Regions from separate parts of the Mesorhizobium sp. B2-3-7 genome, predicted to be linked through region 3. Evidence: predicted binding sites of a transcription regulator. Region 3 holds the regulator's gene; each other region holds the start of a gene.
What was found. The regulator LexA, encoded in region 3, represses DNA repair genes until DNA is damaged. The targets are predictions, from matches to a motif close to TGTTCNNNNTGTGTTCNG.

Region 1: FJ940_RS22630 (sel1 repeat family protein) is a predicted target of LexA. The motif match lies at 2,689-2,706, and genes of this name have one in related genera.
Region 2: recA (recombinase RecA) is a predicted target of LexA. The motif match lies at 3,332-3,349, and genes of this name have one in related genera.

Annotation. Positions count from the first base shown of each region.
Region 1 is NZ_VFVV01000012.1:132,314-138,955, reverse strand. It holds gene FJ940_RS22645 (AMP nucleosidase) at 1-1,336, opposite strand, end outside; gene FJ940_RS22640 (hypothetical protein) at 1,438-1,632, opposite strand; gene FJ940_RS28550 (hypothetical protein) at 1,687-1,845, opposite strand; gene FJ940_RS22635 (DUF2147 domain-containing protein) at 2,053-2,394, opposite strand; gene FJ940_RS22630 (sel1 repeat family protein) at 2,841-3,107, shown strand; gene FJ940_RS22625 (branched-chain amino acid ABC transporter substrate-binding protein) at 3,506-4,627, shown strand; gene FJ940_RS22620 (acetyl/propionyl/methylcrotonyl-CoA carboxylase subunit alpha) at 4,781-6,642, opposite strand, start outside.
Region 2 is NZ_VFVV01000003.1:214,288-220,929, forward strand. It holds gene alaS (alanine--tRNA ligase) at 1-1,872, opposite strand, end outside; gene recA (recombinase RecA) at 2,177-3,274, opposite strand; gene FJ940_RS07915 (carbohydrate kinase family protein) at 3,557-4,501, shown strand; gene FJ940_RS07920 (pseudouridine-5'-phosphate glycosidase) at 4,578-5,495, shown strand; gene FJ940_RS07925 (TfoX/Sxy family protein) at 5,622-5,945, opposite strand; gene FJ940_RS07930 (GFA family protein) at 6,038-6,535, shown strand.
Region 3 is NZ_VFVV01000015.1:38,611-45,252, reverse strand. It holds gene FJ940_RS24470 (AMP-binding protein) at 1-880, shown strand, start outside; gene kynA (tryptophan 2,3-dioxygenase) at 877-1,713, shown strand; gene kynU (kynureninase) at 1,777-3,024, opposite strand; gene FJ940_RS24455 (TetR/AcrR family transcriptional regulator C-terminal domain-containing protein) at 3,021-3,698, opposite strand; gene lexA (transcriptional repressor LexA) at 4,151-4,894, shown strand; gene FJ940_RS24445 (ComEC/Rec2 family competence protein) at 4,888-6,642, opposite strand, start outside.

The DNA of each region.
Region 1 (6,642 bases), on a different contig from region 3:
AGAACTCGGTCGCCATGCCGGGCAGCTTCAACTCGCCATGCAGCGGCTTGTCGGAGACACACAAGAGCGTGCCGTAAGGCACGCGGAAGCGGAAGCCATTGGCCGCGATCGTTGCCGATTCCATGTCAAGTGCGATCGCCCTTGACTGCGAAAGCCGCTGCACCGGTCCGCGCTGGTCGCGCAGTTCCCAGTTGCGGTTGTCAATGGTGGCTACAGTGCCGGTGCGCATGATGCGCTTGAGATCGTACCCCGACAGGCCGGTGACTTCGGCCACCGCTTCCTGCAATGCCACCTGGATTTCGGCCAATGGCGGGATCGGCACCCAGACCGGCAGGTCGTCGTCCAGCACGTGATCCTCGCGCACATAGGCATGCGCCAGCACATAATCGCCCAGCGCCTGCGTATTGCGCAGGCCCGCGCAGTGGCCGAGCATCACCCAGGCATGTGGCCTCAGCACCGCGATGTGGTCGGTGATCGTCTTGGCGTTGGAGGGTCCGACACCGATATTGACCATGGTGATGCCGCCATGGTTTGGCTTCTTCAAGTGGTAGGCCGGCATCTGCGGCAGGCGCTGCGGCGCCACCCCTTCGCTCGGGGCGCTCTGCCCGGCTTTGGTGACCACGTTGCCCGGTTCGATGAATTCGGCATATCCGCCGCCGCCATTCTCCATCAGGTCACGGGCGCGCGCCACGAACTCGTCGATATAGAACTGATAGTTGGTGAACAGCACGAAATTCTGGAAATGCTGCGGCGTGGTCGCGGTATAGTGCGACAGGCGGTGGAGCGAATAGTCGATCCGCTGCGCGGTGAAGGGCGCCAGCGGCCTTGGTTCTCCGAACGCCACTTCGAACGTGCCGTTGGCGATCTGGTCATCTGTACCGTCGAGATCTGGCACGTCGAACAGGTCTCGGATAGGCCGCTGGATACGCTCGGCCGCCGTTCCGTCGACATGGGTGCCTTCGAGGAAGGCGAAATGCAGCGGGATCGGCGTTGTCGATTCCGAGACCGTGACCGCGACCCCGTGATTGCGCATGATCAGACGCAATTGCTCGACCAGATAGCTTTCGAACAGGCTCGGCTGGGTGATGGTGGTGGAAAAATGCCCCGGCGTCGGCATGTGGCCATAGGCTTGGCGTGAATCGATCTGGGTGAACGAGTTGGTCGTGACACCGATCTCCGGGTAGAAGGCGCGGTAGCGCTTGCTGCTGTCGCCGCCGGCGGCAAGCGCCGCGAAGGAGTCGCGCAGGAACTTGGTGTTGCGGCCATAAAGGGCTTGCAGCGCCGCGACGGCCTTTTCTGCGGTGTCGAAGCTCTGCCGGCCAAAAGGCTCGGGCATGACGACAGATTCGATGGCTTGGGGATAGATTCGCTTTTCCATGGCTCAATATAGAGATTTGGAAAGGCGGTTGGGAGGGGTGTCCCGATCGAAGGCGCAATTTATCCGCGCTGCAGGCTGACCAGCAGCACGAAACCGACGCCGGATTTCTTCAGTGCTGGCGCGTCGATCGTGGAACCGGCATCGGCACGCATCATCGGCACGGCCAGGACCGGCGCGGCAAGAAACGCCAGGATGAGCGCCGCCCGCGGCAGAAGCCGAACGGTTTTGAAGAGGTTGGCGGCGATGCGGTTCATGGTCTTTGCTTTTCTTTCGAGGTCTTGTGGTTGGTCAGGTCTTTGGTTTCTGTCTCAGGGGCGAAGGGTGGTCGGGCAGGCGAGGCGGCAGGTTCTGGAACTGGCCTCGTCCCAGGAACGGGCCGAACGGCCCGCTTCGGCGACGAGGATGGCGAAGAACATTCCAAACAGGCTCACCAGCAGGCAGACGATGGTGAAGCGGCGGGCGAGCATTGGTCGTGTCTCCTTCAACACGCAGGAGAATGCCCGGGCACGACTGAACCGGCTCTGATGCCGGCGTTCATCTGCCGTTCAAATTGGTTGATGGGTTTTGAGGCGGCGCTGGCCATAAGGAGCATGGCCGCCGGCACAGCACGCCAGGATCATGAAACGAAAACGGGGCCTGCCGGCCCCGTTTTCATGTCGCAAGGATTGGGTCGATCAGAGCTTGTGCCAGGTCTGGCTCTTGCAGATCAGCCCGCCGAGCACGCAGCCGCTCATTTTCAGCGAGGTGCCCGACAGTGTCGCCTTGCCGGAGTAGGTCTTGTCGTTTGCCGGGTCGGTTATGCTGCCGGCGTATTTGTTGTCGCCGGACGCCTTGAGCGAACCGATGGTCTTGCCGGCATATTTGCCGGACTTCAGCGTGATGGAAAATGAACCCGAGCCCCCGATGGCCGCGGTATCGCCGGCCTGCGTCTTCCAGTTTCCCTCGATCGGATCGGCCCAGGCCACACCGGTCAGGATCAAAGTGGCCGCCAGGGCCAGGCTTGCTTTTCGAAACATCTTTCCTCCCTTGGATACCCGGCAGGAGGCTCCGCCTCGCCGGTCTGCCGCTTACGCAAACGTAAGCTAATCCAGCTCCCCGCAAAACAAAAGCGGTGCCGCAGCGGAAGCTTTGGCAATTCAGATGCGCCGACGGAAGCAATGTCGGCAGGGAAATGAATGCATGCATGCGCGGCGTTTGTTTCGCGTGGTTAGCAGAGTGTTGATTCCGCCCGCGAAAATTGTCGTCAAATTTGGCGCTATCCGGCTGAATCGCTGGCTTTGTATCCTTAACGAATTTCCACGTTTACCTATTGTTTTAGCTTTGTTTTCCTCAAATTAAGCACGCCATTTAACGACGGATTCAAGCCTGAGCGGCATTCTCGAAAGCATCGAAAGAGCGGCCCGGGCAGACAAACGGAGGCAGCTCTCGGGAGCCAGACAGGGCCGGAAGAGAGGATTGAAAAATGGCACGTTTTGAAATGCTTGAAGCAGGCTTCGGCGCCATGGGGGCAACTGCCCAGGCCGACATTCTTTTCGAACTGGGGATGATGTATGCGACGGGCCGCGATTGCGAGACCGATGTCGTCGCCGCCCACAAATGGTTCAACATCGCCGCGATCAAGGGTTCGGCCCGCGCTGCGGAATTGCGTTCGGAACTGTCGGCTGCGATGTCGAAGGTCGAGATCGCCAAGGCGCTGCGCGAAGCCCGCGAATGGATGACGATGCACTGAATTTAGAGATAAGGCAGGGCGGCCTTCTGGTCCGCCAGGCAAGGACAAGGCCGCGGTAAGACGGCCACGTGACAAAACCAAGAACGCGGCACGCCCGACAGGGCCAGCGGCGCGGCGGCCATGATCCGGTTTCGGAAAGATCAGGGCCAGCAGGAAGACAGGGAAGGCGAGTTGGGTTCGAGTGCGGGGGCGCTTGAGAAACAGCTCGACAGGCAAAGCCGCGACCGGCCGGAACAAGGCCGGCGCGGCTTTTGCCTTTTTGCTCCAGAGATGCTCCGCAGGCCTAATCGAGCGCCGCCAATGCGCCTAGACAGGCCACACGAAGGATGAAATTGTCCGGCCTCTCTGGAAGAAGCGTGGCCGGGGCGGCCGCGCGTGAGTGGAGGAGTCATACCGCAATGAAAAAATTAAGTATTTTGAACGCGGCCATTTTCGGCCTGATGATGAGCGCGCCGGTCGCCTATGCCGACGACATCACCTTTTCGGTGGTCGGTCCGATGACCGGACAGCTCGCCACCATTGGCGATCAGTTCAAGCAGGGCGCGCAGGCTGCCGCCGACGCGATCAATGCTGCCGGCGGTGTCGACGGTCGCCAGATCAAGCTCGATATCGAGGATGACCAGTGCGACCCGAAGCAGGCGGTTTCGGTCGCCAACCGTATCGTCGCCAATGGCGTCAAGTTCATCGACGGCCACGCTTGCTCGGGTTCGAGCATTCCGGCTTCCGCCGTCTATGCCGAAGCCGGTGCCCTGATGATGAGCCCGGCCTCCTCGAACCCGGTGCTGACCGACGCCGCAGCGAAGGCCGGCTGGCCGACGATCATGCGCCTCTATACGCGTGACGATGCGCAGGGTGCCTTCATCGGCCCCTGGATCGCGAAGAAGTATGCCGGCAAGAACGTCGTCATCCTGCATGACAAGAGTGCCTACGGTCAGGGCGTTGCCGATGCGGTCAAGGCCACGATGAATGCCGGCGGCCTGAAGGAAGTGGACTATGAAGGCATCAATGCCGGCGAAAAGGACTATTCGGCGCTCGTCACCAAGCTCAAGGACCTCAAGGCCGACGTTGTCTATTTCGGCGGTTACCACCCGGAGGCTGGCCTGATCCTGCGCCAGTCGGCGGAACAGGGCATCAAGTTCCAGCTGATCATGCCCGATTCGATAGCCTCGCCGGAATTCTGGCAGGTTGCCGGCCCGGCCGGCGAAGGGACCATGTTCGTCTTCCCGTCGGATCCTCAGGCAAAGCCGGAAGCCAAGGCAGCCGTCGAGAAGATCAAAGCCGGCGGTTTCGTGCCGGAAGGCTTCACGCTATTCTCCTACGCCACGATCCAGGCCTTTGCGGAAGGCATCAAGCGTGCCGGCAGCGATGATCCGGCCAAGGTCGCCGAGGCGCTGAAGAACGGGCAGCCAATCAGCACGGTTGTCGGCAATGTCACCTTCGACGAGAAGGGCGACCTCAAGAACGCCAGCTACGACATCAACCAGTGGCACGACGGCAAGTATGCGCCGATCCAGCCGTAATCGCTGCCTATATCGATGAAATGGCCGGGCTCGTCCCGGCCATTTCATTTCTGCCTGTGTGTCTTGCCATGGACATATAACGGCGGTCGACATTCTACGGCGCCTCTCTCTGTCCGGCAGGACAGGGACGCTTGGCGTCCGGCAGCGAGGCTGTCAGCCTTGCATATCCTCGAACCGCACCAGCACGGTGCCGTCGGTAACCTGCGCGCCCTCGGTGGCGATCTCGGCGATCACGCCATCATGGGGCGCGGCGATGGTGTGCTCCATCTTCATCGCCTCGAGAATAAGCAGCGGTTGCCCCTTCATCACCGTATCGCCCTTTGTCGCCCGCACAAGCTTGACCAGTCCCGGCATCGGCGCGCGCAAACTGCCTGACGCCGCCGCCGCATCATCGCCTCTGGCCAACGGGTCCGGCACCGCGAACGTATAGCCGGCCGCGCCTTCGAATATCGTGATGTGGCCTGGCCAGCGGGCGAGGCGAGGAACGGCGCGAAGGTCATGCGAATTGGCGCTGTCATAGGGTGCATGGAGCGTCACCTGGGAACGCCGGTCTGGTCGTACCGAAACCCTCGCCAGAATATCGTCCTCGCCAAACTTCAGCCGGATCTGTCGTGCCATGCCATGGAAATGCGTGTAGCCGGCAAGTGACGACCATGGATCATCCGATGCCGGCAGCGCGCCCGCCCCGGAGGCCGCTATGGCCGCGGCCGCGACCGTTTCGCCGCTCGGCGGCGCAATCTCGGTCAGCGCCTGCTGGTGGAGGCCTATCAGGCCGGTATCGACGTCGCCCGCCGAAAAGTCCGGATCGGTCACCAGCGCGGCGAGGAAGGCGGTATTGACGATCGAACCGGCGACTTCGGTTCGCGCAAGCGCCGCGCCGAGTGCCTCCAGCGCAGCCGGCCTGTCCCCGCCATGCACCACCAGCTTGGCGATCATCGGATCATAATAGGGAGAAATGGCGTCGCCGGCCCGCACCCCGGTTTCGACACGCATGGCGGCCCCTTGGGGAACCATGTCGGGAAATTTCAGATGATGCAGCGTGCCGGTCGCAGGCAGAAACTCCCTTGCGGCATCCTCGGCATAGAGGCGCGCCTCGAAGGCGTGGCCGGCTAGCTTTATCTCGCCTTGCGTTTTCGGCAGCTTCTCGCCGGATGCGACCCGCAACTGCCATTCTACCAGATCAGTGCCGGTGACCATCTCGGTGACCGGGTGCTCGACCTGCAACCTCGTGTTCATCTCCATGAACCAGAAGCGGTCAGGCGTCAGGCCTTGCGAGGCATCGACGATGAATTCGATGGTCCCGGCACCGCAGTAGCTGATCGCCTTGGCGGCCTTCACCGCCGCCTCGGTCATCGCCTTGCGTAACGCCTCCGTCATGCCGGGGGCGGGGGCTTCCTCGATAACCTTCTGATGGCGTCGCTGCACCGAGCAGTCGCGTTCGAACAGATGGACGGCATTGCCGAAATTGTCGCCGAAAACCTGCACCTCGATGTGGCGCGGTTTGTCGATATATTTTTCCACCAGTACACGGTCGTCGCCAAAAGCGGATTTCGCCTCGCGTCGTGCGCTCGACAGCGCTTCGGAAAACTCGTCGGGGTGCTCGACCCGGCGCATGCCCTTGCCACCGCCGCCGGCCCGCGCCTTGATCAGCACGGGGTAGCCGATTTCGCGTGCCTTAGAGGCCAGGACCACGATCTCCTGTGCCTCGCCATGGTAGCCCGGCACGACGGGCACGCCGGCCTTTTCCATCAGCCGTTTGGCGGCATCCTTCAGCCCCATGGCGCGGATAGAGGCCGCCGACGGGCCGATGAAGGTGAGCCCCGCGGCCGCCACCTGGTCGACGAAATCAGGATTTTCCGACAGGAAGCCATAGCCGGGATGAACGGCTTGCGAGCCTGTCGCCAAGGCGGCCGCGACGATCTTGTCGCCGCGCAGATAGCTGTCGCTGACAGGCGAGGCACCGATATGTACCGCCTCGTCGGCCATCTCGACATGCAGGGATTTCGCATCGCCAT
Region 2 (6,642 bases), on a different contig from region 3:
GCTGTTCTGCACCACGATCTCATTGGCCATGCGCTCGACCTCCTCGAGTTCCGAGGGCGAGATGGGCTTGTTGTGCGAGATGTCGAAGCGCAGGCGCTCGGGCGCGACCAGCGAGCCCTTCTGTGCCACATGGGTGCCCAGCACCTCGCGCAGCGCCTCATGGATCAGATGCGTCGCGGAATGGTTCGCGCGCAGCCTGGAGCGCCTCGCATGGTCAACCTTCAGCTCGACGGCGGCACCCGTCCTGGCAGTGCCGCTGACCACCTTGCCGAGATGCACGAACAGCCCGTCGGCCTTCTTCTGCGTATCGGAAATCTCGATCGAGAAGCCTTCGCCTGAAATGGTTCCGGTGTCGCCCATCTGGCCGCCGGATTCGGCATAGAACGGCGTCTGGTTGACGACTACGGCTACCGCTTCGCCCTTGCCGGCGCTGTCGACGGTCTTGCCGTCGCGGACAAGCGCCTGGATAATGCCTTCCGCCTGCTCGGTCTCGTAGCCGAGGAATTCGGTAGCGCCGGATTTTTCGCGCACCGGGAACCAGACCGCTTCGGTCGCCGCCTCGCCGGAGCCCGCCCAGTGCTTACGCGCCTCTGCCTTCTGCTGCTCCATCGCATTGGTGAAGCCGGCAAGATCGACCGAGATGTTGCGCTGGCGCAGCGCATCCTGCGTCAGGTCGAGCGGGAAGCCATAGGTGTCGTAAAGCTTGAAGGCCGTCTCGCCGTCCAGCATGTCGCCGGCGCCGAGCTTTTCCGTCGCCTCCGACAGCAAACCGAGGCCACGCACCAGTGTCTTGCGGAACCTGGTCTCCTCAAGCTTCAGCGTCTCGGTGATCAGCTGTTCGCCGCGCACCAGTTCCGGATAGGCCTGACCCATCTCGCGAACCAGCGCCGGCACCAGCTTCCACACCAGCGGCTCGTTCGCACCGAGCAATTGCGCATGCCGCATGGCGCGGCGCATGATGCGGCGCAGCACATAGCCGCGGCCTTCGTTCGATGGCAGCACGCCGTCTGCGACCAGGAACGAGGACGAGCGCAGGTGATCGGCTATGACGCGATAGGATGCGACGGTCTCGGCGTCGGGACCGCGGCCGAGCGCGGACGACGCCGCATCGATCAGATGGCGGAACAGGTCGGTCTCAAACACGCTTTCCACGCCTTGCAGGATGGAGGCCATGCGCTCCAGCCCCATGCCGGTGTCGATCGACGGGCGCGGCAGGTCGATGCGCTCGTCCTTCGTCACTTGCTCGTACTGCATGAACACCAGGTTCCAGAATTCCAGGAACCGGTCGCCATCCTCCTCCGGGGTGCCGGGCGGACCGCCCCAGATGTGCTCGCCGCGATCGATGAAAATTTCCGAGCATGGCCCGCACGGCCCGGTGTCGCCCATCGCCCAGAAATTGTCGGAGGTTGGGATGCGGATGATGCGATCATCGGAAAAGCCGGCGATCTTCTTCCAGAAGCCGGCCGCCTCGTCGTCGGTGTGGTAGACGGTGACGAGCAGCTTGTCCTTCTTAAGCCCGAACTCCCTGGTAATGAGGTTCCAGGCCAACTCGATGGCGCGCTCCTTGAAATAGTCGCCGAAGGAGAAATTGCCGAGCATCTCGAAGAAGGTCAGGTGGCGCGCGGTGTAGCCGACATTGTCGAGGTCGTTGTGCTTGCCGCCGGCGCGAACGCTTTTCTGGGCGGTCGTGGCACGCGAATAGGGCCGCTTCTCCAGGCCGGTGAAGACGTTCTTGAACTGCACCATGCCGGCATTGGTGAACATCAGCGTCGGATCGTTGCGCGGTACAAGCGGGCTCGACGCCACGACCTCGTGACCCTCCTTGCGGAAATAGTCGAGAAATGTCGACCGGATCTCGTTCACGCCACTCATGAATGCTGCCTTTTCGAGAGAGCCGCCGGCCGGACCGGCGGAAAATGGGCTCTGCTTTAGAAGATGGAGCTGGCCTTTTAGCCGCCGCTTGGCACCCTGTCCAGAAACACGCAAGCCGGCCAATTCGCGGTTCACCAGCCACCCAAAACGCAAACCGCCGGCACGGGGCCGGCGGTTTGAAACGCAATACTACAGAACTCGATTACATAAGCTCAAATTGATGAACCGGGATTATGGCCGAACTCGGGCCATAAACCGAACGCTAGATCGCGCCGGCGAACGCTTGAATTGCGCCGGCGAACGCTTACATCGCGCCGGCTTCATCCTCGAACCCATCATCGCCACCTTCGGAGCCGCCATTCTCAAGGAATTTCTCGGCGATCAGTCCGGCGTTCTGCCTGAGCGCAAGTTCGATCTCGCGCGCCGTATCGGGATTGTCGCGCAGGAACAGCTTCGCGTTCTCGCGGCCCTGGCCGAGACGCTGCGAATTGTAGGAGAACCAGGCGCCCGACTTCTCGACCACGCCGGCCTTGACGCCGAGATCGACCAGCTCGCCTGTCTTCGACACGCCTTCGCCGTACATGATGTCGAACTCGACCACCTTGAAGGGCGGCGCCAGCTTGTTCTTGACCACCTTGACGCGGGTCTGGTTGCCGACGACCTCGTCGCGGTCCTTGACCGAGCCGATGCGGCGGATATCGAGACGCACCGAGGCGTAAAATTTCAGCGCATTGCCGCCGGTGGTGGTTTCGGGCGAGCCGAACATGACGCCGATCTTCATGCGGATCTGGTTGATGAAGATGACCATGGTGTTGGAGCGCGAGATCGAGGCGGTCAGCTTGCGCAGCGCCTGGCTCATCAGGCGGGCCTGCAGGCCGGGCAGCGAATCGCCCATCTCGCCCTCGATTTCGGCGCGCGGCGTCAGCGCCGCGACCGAATCGACCACCAGCACATCGATGGCGCCGGAGCGCACCAGCGTATCGCAGATCTCAAGCGCCTGCTCGCCAGTGTCAGGCTGCGAGATCAGGAGGTTTTCGAGATCGACGCCGAGCTTGCGGGCATAGACCGGATCGAGCGCATGCTCGGCATCGACGAAGGCGCAGATGCCGCCCTTCTTCTGGGCTTCCGCCACCGTGTGCAGCGCCAGCGTCGTCTTACCCGAGCTTTCCGGCCCGTAGATCTCGATGATGCGGCCGCGCGGCAGGCCGCCGACGCCAAGCGCGATGTCGAGGCCGAGCGAGCCGGTCGGCACGGTTTCGATCTCGACGACCTGCTCGTTCGCGCCGAGCCGCATGATCGAGCCCTTGCCGAAAGCCCGCTCGATTTGCGACAGCGCCGCATCCAGAGCCTTTGATTTGTCCACTGCCTTATCCTCTACAAGCCGCAAGCTGTTCTGAGCCATGATACATCACCCCGTAGTCGTCAATGAAGGCCGGACAATCCGTAATCCTTGGTTATTTGTACCTTTTTTGTTCTCATTTGGCAAGAGGGATCAAGCATTTGAAAAATAAACAACATCCTGATTTGTTCTTTTTTTGTCTCACGATTCGGCTCCAGCATGACCCGAATATTAGGCCAGGCTGGTTCGCCGTGCCGGCCTCACGAATCGCTGGTTGTTGCCTGCGAAGCTCCGTCGCACAGCATGGCGCTTGTGCGTGACCGCCAACAAAGGTCATATCGGCGCATGGTGAGATCTCCAAGAGTCCTGGCGGTGGGCGGCGCCCATATCGACAGGCGCGGCCAGGTGTCCGGCGCTTACGTGCCGGCTGCCTCCAACCCGGGCACGATGCGCGAGGACGTTGGCGGCGGCGTCTTCAACGCATTGCGCAGCACGGTGCGGCGAGGCGTCTCGGGCTCGTTGCTGTCGGTGCGCGGCGGCGATGCCGCCGCCGACACGGTTTCGCGCGCCATCGCCGAAGCAGGCATTGCCGACCTGTCCGCGGTGTTCCTCGACCGCACGACGCCGAGCTATACGGCGCTGATCGACCGCGAGGGCGAACTGCTCGTCGGCTTTGCCGACATGGCGCTTTATGAACTGGCATTTGCAAAGCAGATCCGCCGCTCCAGGGTGCGGGAGGAGATCGCCGCCGCCGATGCCGTCCTGTGCGACGCCAACCTGCCATCGGCGGCTCTGGAGCGGCTGGTGTCGCTTGCCGCCGGCAAGCCCGTGTTCGCCATTGCCATTTCACCGGCCAAGGTCGTGCGCTTGACACCGGTGCTCGGCGGCCTGGCCGTCGCCTTCATGAACAGGCGCGAGGCGGTGGCGCTTGCCGGACTTGACGATGCCGCCTCTCAAAAAACTATCCTCGACGGGCTGAGAAGCGCCGGCCTCGACAGCGCGGTGGTCACGGCGGGCGGCGGCCCGGTGCTGGGCTTCGACCGCGACGGCAGCTTTGCCGTCGTCCCGCCCCCTCCAAGAAAGGTCGTGGACGTCACCGGCGCCGGCGATGCGCTTGCCGGCGCGACGGTCGCCGCCCTGCTGCGCGGCATGCCCTTGCGCGCGGCGTTGCGCGAGGGCGTCGCCGCCGCGACGCTGGCTATTGAAAGCGCGGGCGCCGTTCCCGATTTCACCACGGCGACTTTCGCGCAAGCGCTGGCTCTTGTGCCCGAAGAGCAGGAAATGGCATGAGACCGGCCAGTTCACAGTGCCGCAGTGCCGATCGAGCGTCCAAAAAGATGCGCCGCACTCCGGATTGGAGATCAAGATGACCCCAGACACCGCCCGCCCCTTCATCGATGTCCACGCGCCGGTGGCGCAGGCCCTGTCGGCCGGGAAGCCCGTGGTGGCGCTGGAAAGCACCATCATAACCCACGGCATGCCCTACCCCGACAATGGCGCCATGGCGGCCGACGTGGAAAGGATCATTGCGGACGGCGGCGCGGTGCCGGCGACGATCGCCGTGGTGGCGGGCCGCATCAAGATCGGCCTCTCCGACGGAGAACGCGAATCGCTCGCCATGACCGGCGACGCCATGAAGCTCTCTCGCGCCGATCTCGGCTTCGCCGTCGCGCAAGGGCGCACCGGCGGCACCACGGTTGCCGCCACAATGATCGCCGCGCATATGGTTGGGATAAAGGTGTTCGCCACCGGCGGCATCGGCGGCGTGCACAAGGGCGCCGAAAAAAGCTTCGACATTTCCGCCGACCTCGATGAGCTGGCGCGCACGCCCGTCATCGTCGTCTCGGCTGGGGCCAAGGCCATCCTCGACATCGAAAAGACGCTGGAGGTGCTGGAGACCCGCGGCGTGCCCGTGATCGGCCATGGCTGCGAGACCATGCCGGCCTTCTGGTCGCGGCAGTCGCCGTTCCGCGCGCCGCTGACCTTGCACGCGCCGGAAGAGATCGCGCATTTTTACAAGACGCGACAGGCGCTGGGCCTGAGCGGCGGCATGCTGATCGCCAATCCGGTGCCGGAGGATCACGAAATCCCGGCCGGCGAGATGGCCGGCTACATCGAGGCCGCCCAGAAGGCCGCCGAGGCGCTCAACGTTACCGGCAAGGCGGTGACGCCGTTCCTGCTCTCCAAAATCCTCGAACTCACCGGCGGCCGGAGCCTGAAGACCAACATCGCGCTGGTCGAAAACAATGCTCGGCTGGCAGCGCGAATTGCCGGGGCGCTGTAGGACGCCGGAAATACGAGCGGCGGCACCACGGCTACTCGCGACCACCGAGTTCCGTCACGCCCTCCTCTGTCCTGCTGGACGTCTCCGAAAAAGTCTGCACTGCCTCATCGCCCCGAGGTCCTAGCGTTATTTTCCCGCCCGCCGCCCCGCCTCATAGGCCCGCCGCGCCCATACCGCCATCTCGTCGGGGTCGTCGAAGGCACTATCGGGAATACTCCAATAGGGCATCGCCACCAGCTTGCCGTGGCGAGACCCGGTGTAGGTCCACTGCGCGCAGCCGGCGGCCTCGAAGTCGGGCGCGCTTTGCTCGTCCGCTTTCAGCATCAATTCGCCGCGCAACACGATGGCGACGATGACGCCGTCGGCATAGATGCCCTTGCCGCCGAACAGTTTGCGGATGCTGACCGGGCCCAGGCTCTGGAAGAGTTCTTCTATGCGTTCATTGTCCATGCGCGGATCATGTCACCGCGATCCGGCCTTGTCATCGCCGCAACCAAAACCATGCTGACAGGTTGAAAGGGGATCGACCGGAGTTTCCCGTCATGCCTGTCCTGCTCAAAGGCTCCTGCCGCTGCAATGCCGTTCGTTTCGAGGTGGAAAGCCACACGCCCGTGCCATTCATGCTGTGCTACTGCTCGATCTGCCGCAAGCAGCAGGGCGGCGGCGGTTTTGCCATCAATCTCGGCGCCGACTACGAGACGATGACCATCCGCGGCAAGAGCAGCCTCGGCGTCTATCGGGCCGAGATCGAGGACGACGAACATCCGCATTGCGAAATCTCGACCGGAGAGCGCAATTTCTGCCGCAAATGCGGATCGGCGCTGTGGCTCTACGACCCGACCTGGCCGGAACTCGTCCATCCCTTCGCCTCGGCGATCGACAGCGACCTGCCGAAACCGCCAAGCAAGGTGCATCTGATGCTGAAATACAAGGCCAACTGGGTCGAGCCCGATGTCGGGCCGAGCGACAAGGTGTTCGACGTCTATCCCGAGGAATCGATCGCCGACTGGCATAAGCGGACCGGGACGTGGGTGGAGTGAGTGTCTTCGCTGCGTTCTAAGGGAGGTGAGGAGTGGTCTGCGCAGCAGGCGGGAAGCCAATTGCGCGGCTTTTCGAATGACGAACGCCGGCAGCGGGGCTATCGCTG
Region 3 (6,642 bases):
CTTCGGCCTTGGCGGGCTCGCCATCTTTCCGCTGCGTTTCGGCGCCGCGGCGACGCTGCTGGAACAGGCCACGCCACCCAACATGGTCCACATCATCGAAACCTACAAAGCGACGATCTCCTTCACCGCGCCCACCGCCTATCGCGCAATGCTCAAGGCCATGGACGAAGGGGCCGATTTATCGTCGCTGCGCGTCGCCGTTTCGGCCGGCGAGACCTTGCCCGCGCCGGTCTTCGAGGAATGGACTGAGAAAACCGGAAAGCCGATCCTTGACGGCATCGGCGCCACGGAAATGCTGCATATTTTCATCTCCAACCGCTTCGATGACATGAAGCCTGCCTCCACCGGCAAGGCCGTTGGCGGCTATGAGGCGCGCGTCGTCGACGACGAAATGCGCGAAGTGCCGCGCGGCACCGCGGGCAGGCTCGCGGTGCGGGGACCGACCGGCTGCCGCTACATGGCCGATGCCAGGCAGAGCGACTATGTCCGCGACGGGTGGAACCTCACCGGCGACACGTTCTGGCAGGACGAGGACGGTTTCTTCCACTTCGCAGCGCGCTCCGACGACATGATTGTCAGTGCCGGCTACAACATCGCCGGCCCTGAGGTCGAAGCGGCGCTGCTGGCGCATGCCGATGTCGCCGAATGCGCGGTGGTCGGCGCCGAGGATGCCGAGCGCGGCCAGATCGTCGAGGCTCATGTGGTGCTCGTGCAAGGCGTGGCGCCAGACGCAATGACCGTCAAGCGTCTGCAGGATCACGTCAAGGCCACGATCGCGCCCTACAAATATCCGCGCTCGGTAAAATTCATCGCCGCTTTGCCCAAGACGCAGACCGGCAAGATCCAGCGCTTCCGGCTGCGTGCGGAGAAGATCAATTGAGCAAGCCCTACGACCCGTCCGCCGAGGGCGCGGAAATGTCGTTCAAGGAGCGCATGTCCTACAGCGACTATCTGCATCTGGAAAAGGTGCTCGAGGCGCAGGAGCCGCTTTCGTCAGCCCATGACGAGATGCTGTTCATCATCCAGCACCAGACATCGGAACTCTGGATGAAGCTCGCGCTGCACGAAATCGGCGCCGCAATCCGCTCCATCCGCGCCGACCGTCTCGAACCGAGCTTCAAGATGCTTTCGCGCGTCGCCCGCATCTTCGAGCAGCTCAACAATGCCTGGGACGTGCTGCGCACGATGACGCCCAGCGAATACACCGAGTTCCGCGACGCGCTTGGCCAGTCCTCGGGCTTCCAGTCGTGGCAGTACCGTGCCATCGAGTTCATGGCCGGCAACCGCAATCTCGCAATGCTCGGACCGCACAAGCACCGGCCGGACCTCAGCGAGAAACTGGAGGCGATCCTGGCGCAACCGTCGCTCTACGACGAGGCGCTGCTGCTGCTCGCCCGTAACGGCTTCGACATCGGTGCCGACGCAAGGCGTACGGACTGGCGCGAAACGCGGACCGAGAACGAAGAGGTCCTTGTCGCCTGGCAGATCATCTACCGCGACCCGCAGCGCTACTGGATGTTCTACGAACTCGCCGAGAAGCTGGTCGATTTCGAGGATTATTTCCGCCGTTGGCGCTTCAACCACGTCACCACGGTCGAGCGCATCATCGGCATGAAGCGCGGCACCGGCGGCACATCGGGCGCGTCCTACCTGAAGAAGATGCTGGAGGTGGAGTTGTTCCCGGAGCTGTGGAAGGTCCGCACCCGGCTCTGACGTAGCTTTGCCGACTGCATATCGTTATCCCGAACCCACTGCGCTTTTCTGAGCGACAGGCTCTTAAGTCACCGCCGCCTTGACGGCGAAACGCGCCTCCTGCCACGCGTCCGTGCGCAAAATGTCTTCCAGCACCTCGACAGCCTGCCAGACATCGACATAGCCGACATAAAGCGGCGTAAAGCCGAAGCGAATCGTGGATGGCGCGCGGAAATCGCCGATCACGCCGCGCTCGATCAAGGCCCGCATCACCTGATAGCCATGCGGGTGGAGGAACGAAACCTGGCTGCCGCGCTCATTGCCATCGCGCGGGCTTTCGAGTTCGAGGCCGTAGGCGCCGCATTTTGCCTCGACCAGTTGGATGAACAGATCGGTCAACGCCATGCTCTTCCTGCGCACCTCTGCCATGTCGACCTCGGCCCAGACATCGAGCGCCCCTTTGAGCGCGCGCATCGACAGCACAGGCTGCGTGCCGCAGAGAAACCGGCGGATGCCTGTGCCGGCAGCAAAACCCTGTTCGAAGGCGAATGGCCGCGCATGGCCCCACCAGCCGCTGAGCGGCTGGCGGACATCGCCATGGTGGCGCTCGGCCGCGTAGATGAAGGCCGGGGCACCCGGGCCGCCATTGAGATATTTGTAGGTGCAGCCAACGGCGAAATCGGCATTCGAACGGTCGAGCTCGACGGGCAAGGCGCCGGCGGTATGGCAGAGATCCCAGACAATCAGCGCGCCGGCATCATGTGCCGTCCGCGTCAGCGCGGCCATGTCGCGTAACTGCCCGGATTTGTAGTTGACGTGGTTGACCAGGATGACCGCGACCCGCTCGTCGATCAGTTCTTCTATGGTCGGCGCATCGACACCCTCGAGCCGCAGCACCGTGCCCGGCCGCGTCGAGGCAACGCCTTCGGCCATATAGAGATCGGTCGGAAAGCTGTCCCCCTCGGCGATGATGACTGACCTGTCCGGCCGCATCCCGAGTGCCGCATGCAGCACCTTGTAGATGTTGATCGAGGTGGTATCGCAGACCACCGTCTGGCCGGCGGCGGCCCCGATCAGGCGCCCGAGTTGGTCGCCGAGTTCGACCGGCATGTCGAACCAGCCGGCGGTGTTCCAGGCGCGGATGAGATCCTGCGCCCACTCCTGCGTGGCGGCCTTCTGCAGCTCGCCGAACACGGCTGGCGAAGCGGCGCCCAGCGAATTGCCGTCGAGATAGATCACCCCCTGGGGCAAGGTGAAGCGGTCACGCATGGCACGCAGCGGATCCGCGGTGTCCATTGCCTCGATCGCTGCGAGATCGGGAATTTTGCTCATGGTCGCGATGTTCCTCGGTGAGAAGAGCGCCCTGGAAACGGGCCGGCTGTTTTGCCGCCCGGGCAAGGGCTGGCCGCATAGAGGCGCAAGAACAGGGTGAACGCCCGGTTCGATCTTTGCTCGATTTCCGCCCGAGGCAGTTCCTCGAGCACCCCAACGATCCGGCGAACCTGGAGATCGCCGATCAAAAGACTGATGTAGATGTCGGCGGCTTCGGCAGGATCGTCACAGGCGATCAGGCCGGCCCGACTTGCGGTTCGAAGCAGGTCGCCAACAAGCGGCATTATGGTATTGCGGCCGAATTGCGCGATCGATTGGCCAAGCGTGCCTGTATCGTTGACGTCGCCGGCCGCGGCGCGATTGAGCGCCACCGCCTTGTCGCCCGTCACGAGGGTCAGCAGGACTGGCCCGAGCAAGTTCAGGGTTTCGAGCGGATCGCGCGCCTGGTGAAGGGCGTCCTCCAGCAGCTTCCTTGCCTCTCCCGCATTGGCTTCGATCAAGGATCGAAACAGGGTCTGCTTGTTGCCGTACCAGTTGTAGAGGGTTTCGTTCGAGGCCGATGCCCGCTTGGCGATAGCAAGCAGGGAGGCGCTCTTGTAGCCGGCTTCCCGGAGCACCGCATAGGCGGCCTCCTCTATCCGTTCGCGTCGCGCGGCCTGCTTCGGCGTGGTCATTGGTGTTCCTCTTCGAAAACCGTACATTATTATACGGTTTCGTCAAGCGAACGAACGAACGCAGCCCGTCGCGACCAGTGGTGGTGTCTGGCCGTTTTCCGGCGGAAGTTGGCATTTTGGTTTCGTTTCGTTCACGAGCCGCAGGGGTTTCTAATCCGCCCAAACGCACCCCGCACCTGCCGGTCACCCAGCTTGCAGGCTTGTGCCAAGAGTGGAGACCGGTCGGGCCACAGGCCATTAACCAAAATAGTTTCAAAGGGCCCGGGAGCGCATTGACGACGGACCGCGCTGGCAGGATGCTGGCTGCGGGAGGGCATTTCGTTTCCGTCGCCTTAACAAATTCATTAAACTTTAAATGGTTGCGGAACACAACTGGAACAGATAGTGTTTGTTCTGGGTTTGTTTTCTGATTCTGGTTCCAGACCCTTCGTGCAATGCCTTTGGGGGCCGCCATGCTCACGCGCAAGCAACATGAACTCTTGATGTTCATCCATGAACGGCTGAAGGAAAGCGGCATTCCGCCGTCCTTCGACGAGATGAAGGAAGCGCTGGACCTCGCCTCCAAGTCGGGAATTCATCGGCTGATCACGGCGTTGGAGGAGCGCGGCTTCATTCGCCGCCTGCCCAACCGGGCGCGCGCGCTGGAGGTGCTGCGCCTGCCGGACTCGATCGCGCCGGGTCTTAACGCGGCAAAGAAGTTCTCCCCGAGCGTCATCCAGGGCAGCCTCGGACAGGGCAGCAGCCCTAGCCGGCAGATCAAGCCGGCGACGTCTTCGCGTCTGCCCGCTGCCGGCAATGACGACGACGCGGTTTCAGCGGTGTCGATCCCGGTCATGGGTCGCATCGCAGCGGGTGTGCCGATCGACGCCATCCAGCATCAGACGCATTCCATTTCAGTGCCGCCTGACATGATCATGGGCGGCGAACACTATGCGCTGGAGGTCAAGGGCGATTCGATGATCGAGGCCGGCATTTTCGACGGCGACACGGTCATCATCCGCAATGCCGACACCGCAAGTCCCGGCGAGATCATCGTGGCCCTGGTGGACGAGGAGGAAGCAACGCTGAAGCGCTTCCGCCGAAAGGGTGCTTCGATTGCGCTCGAGGCTGCCAATCCGGCCTATGAAACACGTATTTTCGGACCGGACAGGGTCAAGGTGCAAGGCAAGCTGGTCGGCCTGATCAGGCGCTACTGAGCGGGGTCGGCGATGGGCTTTTCGGGTTTACGGTAAGGCGGCAGTCCCCTTGCCTCGCGTGAGAATTTCCGCTGTTCGTGCCAGGGCCGATATGGCCTGTCGACGGCAAAGCTGACCCGTGCCGGTGCCGTCGCCGATTGCTGGTCGAAGAAGACGGCGGCACTTCCCTTGCGAGCGAGCTGCCGCTTGGTGATGACGAGAACCAGCGGATTGTGGCAGGGATCGTAGCCCGCGGGGTCGTTGATGACGATCAGATCCGCATAGGAGCAGGCCCTCCAGGCGTCCTTGCGATCCTCCACCTGCGCGATGATCGCCCCCGAGGTATGCCGGGCCATGCACAGGCCCGTGAAGCAATAGAAAGGCGCTCCCGCCGGAAGTTGCGCGGGATCGAAGATGTCGAACTGTCGGTCTCCGCTGTCGAACAGTTCCGGCGCAACGATGGTTTCGGACTTCAGCGCGCGTTTCCAATTATCGACGGTGAATTCGTTCGGGCGCGCCCGGTTGATCGCGAGCTCGCCGCCGCCGATCGGCAACGCCACCAGGCGGGCATCCTCCGAAATCAGCACGTCCGGCGTGCGCGTGTCCGAGACGGTCAACAGGCCGGCGAGCGCGAAGGGAAGTGCCGCCAGCCGCAGCCATGTCGTGGCCATCGTCGCGATGACCAGGGCGATCGCCACCAGAAGGACGGATTGCTGCGAAATCAACCCGACCGCGTCGACCGGCGAGCGTTGCGAGATCCATCCTGATATGGCGATCATCGCGGTCAGTCCCTTGCCCATCAGATAAAGGGATGGTCCATCGAACCCGAACGGCATCAGCAGCGCGCTGGCAACCGCAAGGAACATCACGACCGAAACGATCGGCATGACGGCAAGATTGGCGAACAGGCTGAGCGGCGACACGCGCTGGAAATGCCAGATGGCGAAAAGCGCCGTGGCGCTTCCCGCGATAATCGAGGTCATCGCCAGCCCACCTGTCGCCAGCAGCAATTTTCGCGTCAGCAGGCTAGGCAAGGTCCGTTGCGGCGGCGGGGTCCGCGCTTTGTCGGCTTTGCGATCCGACCAGCCGGCATAGGCGCCGACCAGGGCCGCGGTGGCGGCGAAGGACATCTGGAAGCTCGGCCCTACCACCTCGTGCGGCGACACCACGATGACGGCGATCGCCGAAATAGCCAGATTGCGCATGGTGAGTGCCGCCCGATCGAACAGAACGGCGATCAGCATCACCGCCAGCATGATGAAGCTGCGTTCGGCGGCGACAACGACGCCCGAAATGACGAGGTAGGCGGCGATGGAGAAAAGTGCCGCCGCGGCCGCGTATTTCTTGACCGGCCGGCGGGAGGAAAAATTCGGGAACAGCGCGAAGCCGCCACGCAGCAGACCCATGACCGTGCCGGCGACCAGCGCCATGTGCAGCCCGGAAATTGAGATGATGTGGTAGATGCCGGTGCGTCGCATCGCTTCATTGATCTCGTCGGGAATCCCGGCGCGCACACCCACGATCAGCGCCGCGGCGATCTCGCCCTCGGCGCCGCCGATGCTGCCCCTGATATGGTCGGCAATGCTTTCGCGAGCACTCTCGATGGCGGCTGAAAGGGCGGCCCACAGCGGCCTGTCATCGGCTGAGACGATTTTGGGGTTGCCGAGAAAGAAGCCGCTGGCGCCTATGCCGGCGAAGTAGCTGTCGAAGGAAAAGTCGTAGCTGTCCGGCCGCACCGGTCCGGTCGGCGGCAACAGCCTGGCATAGCC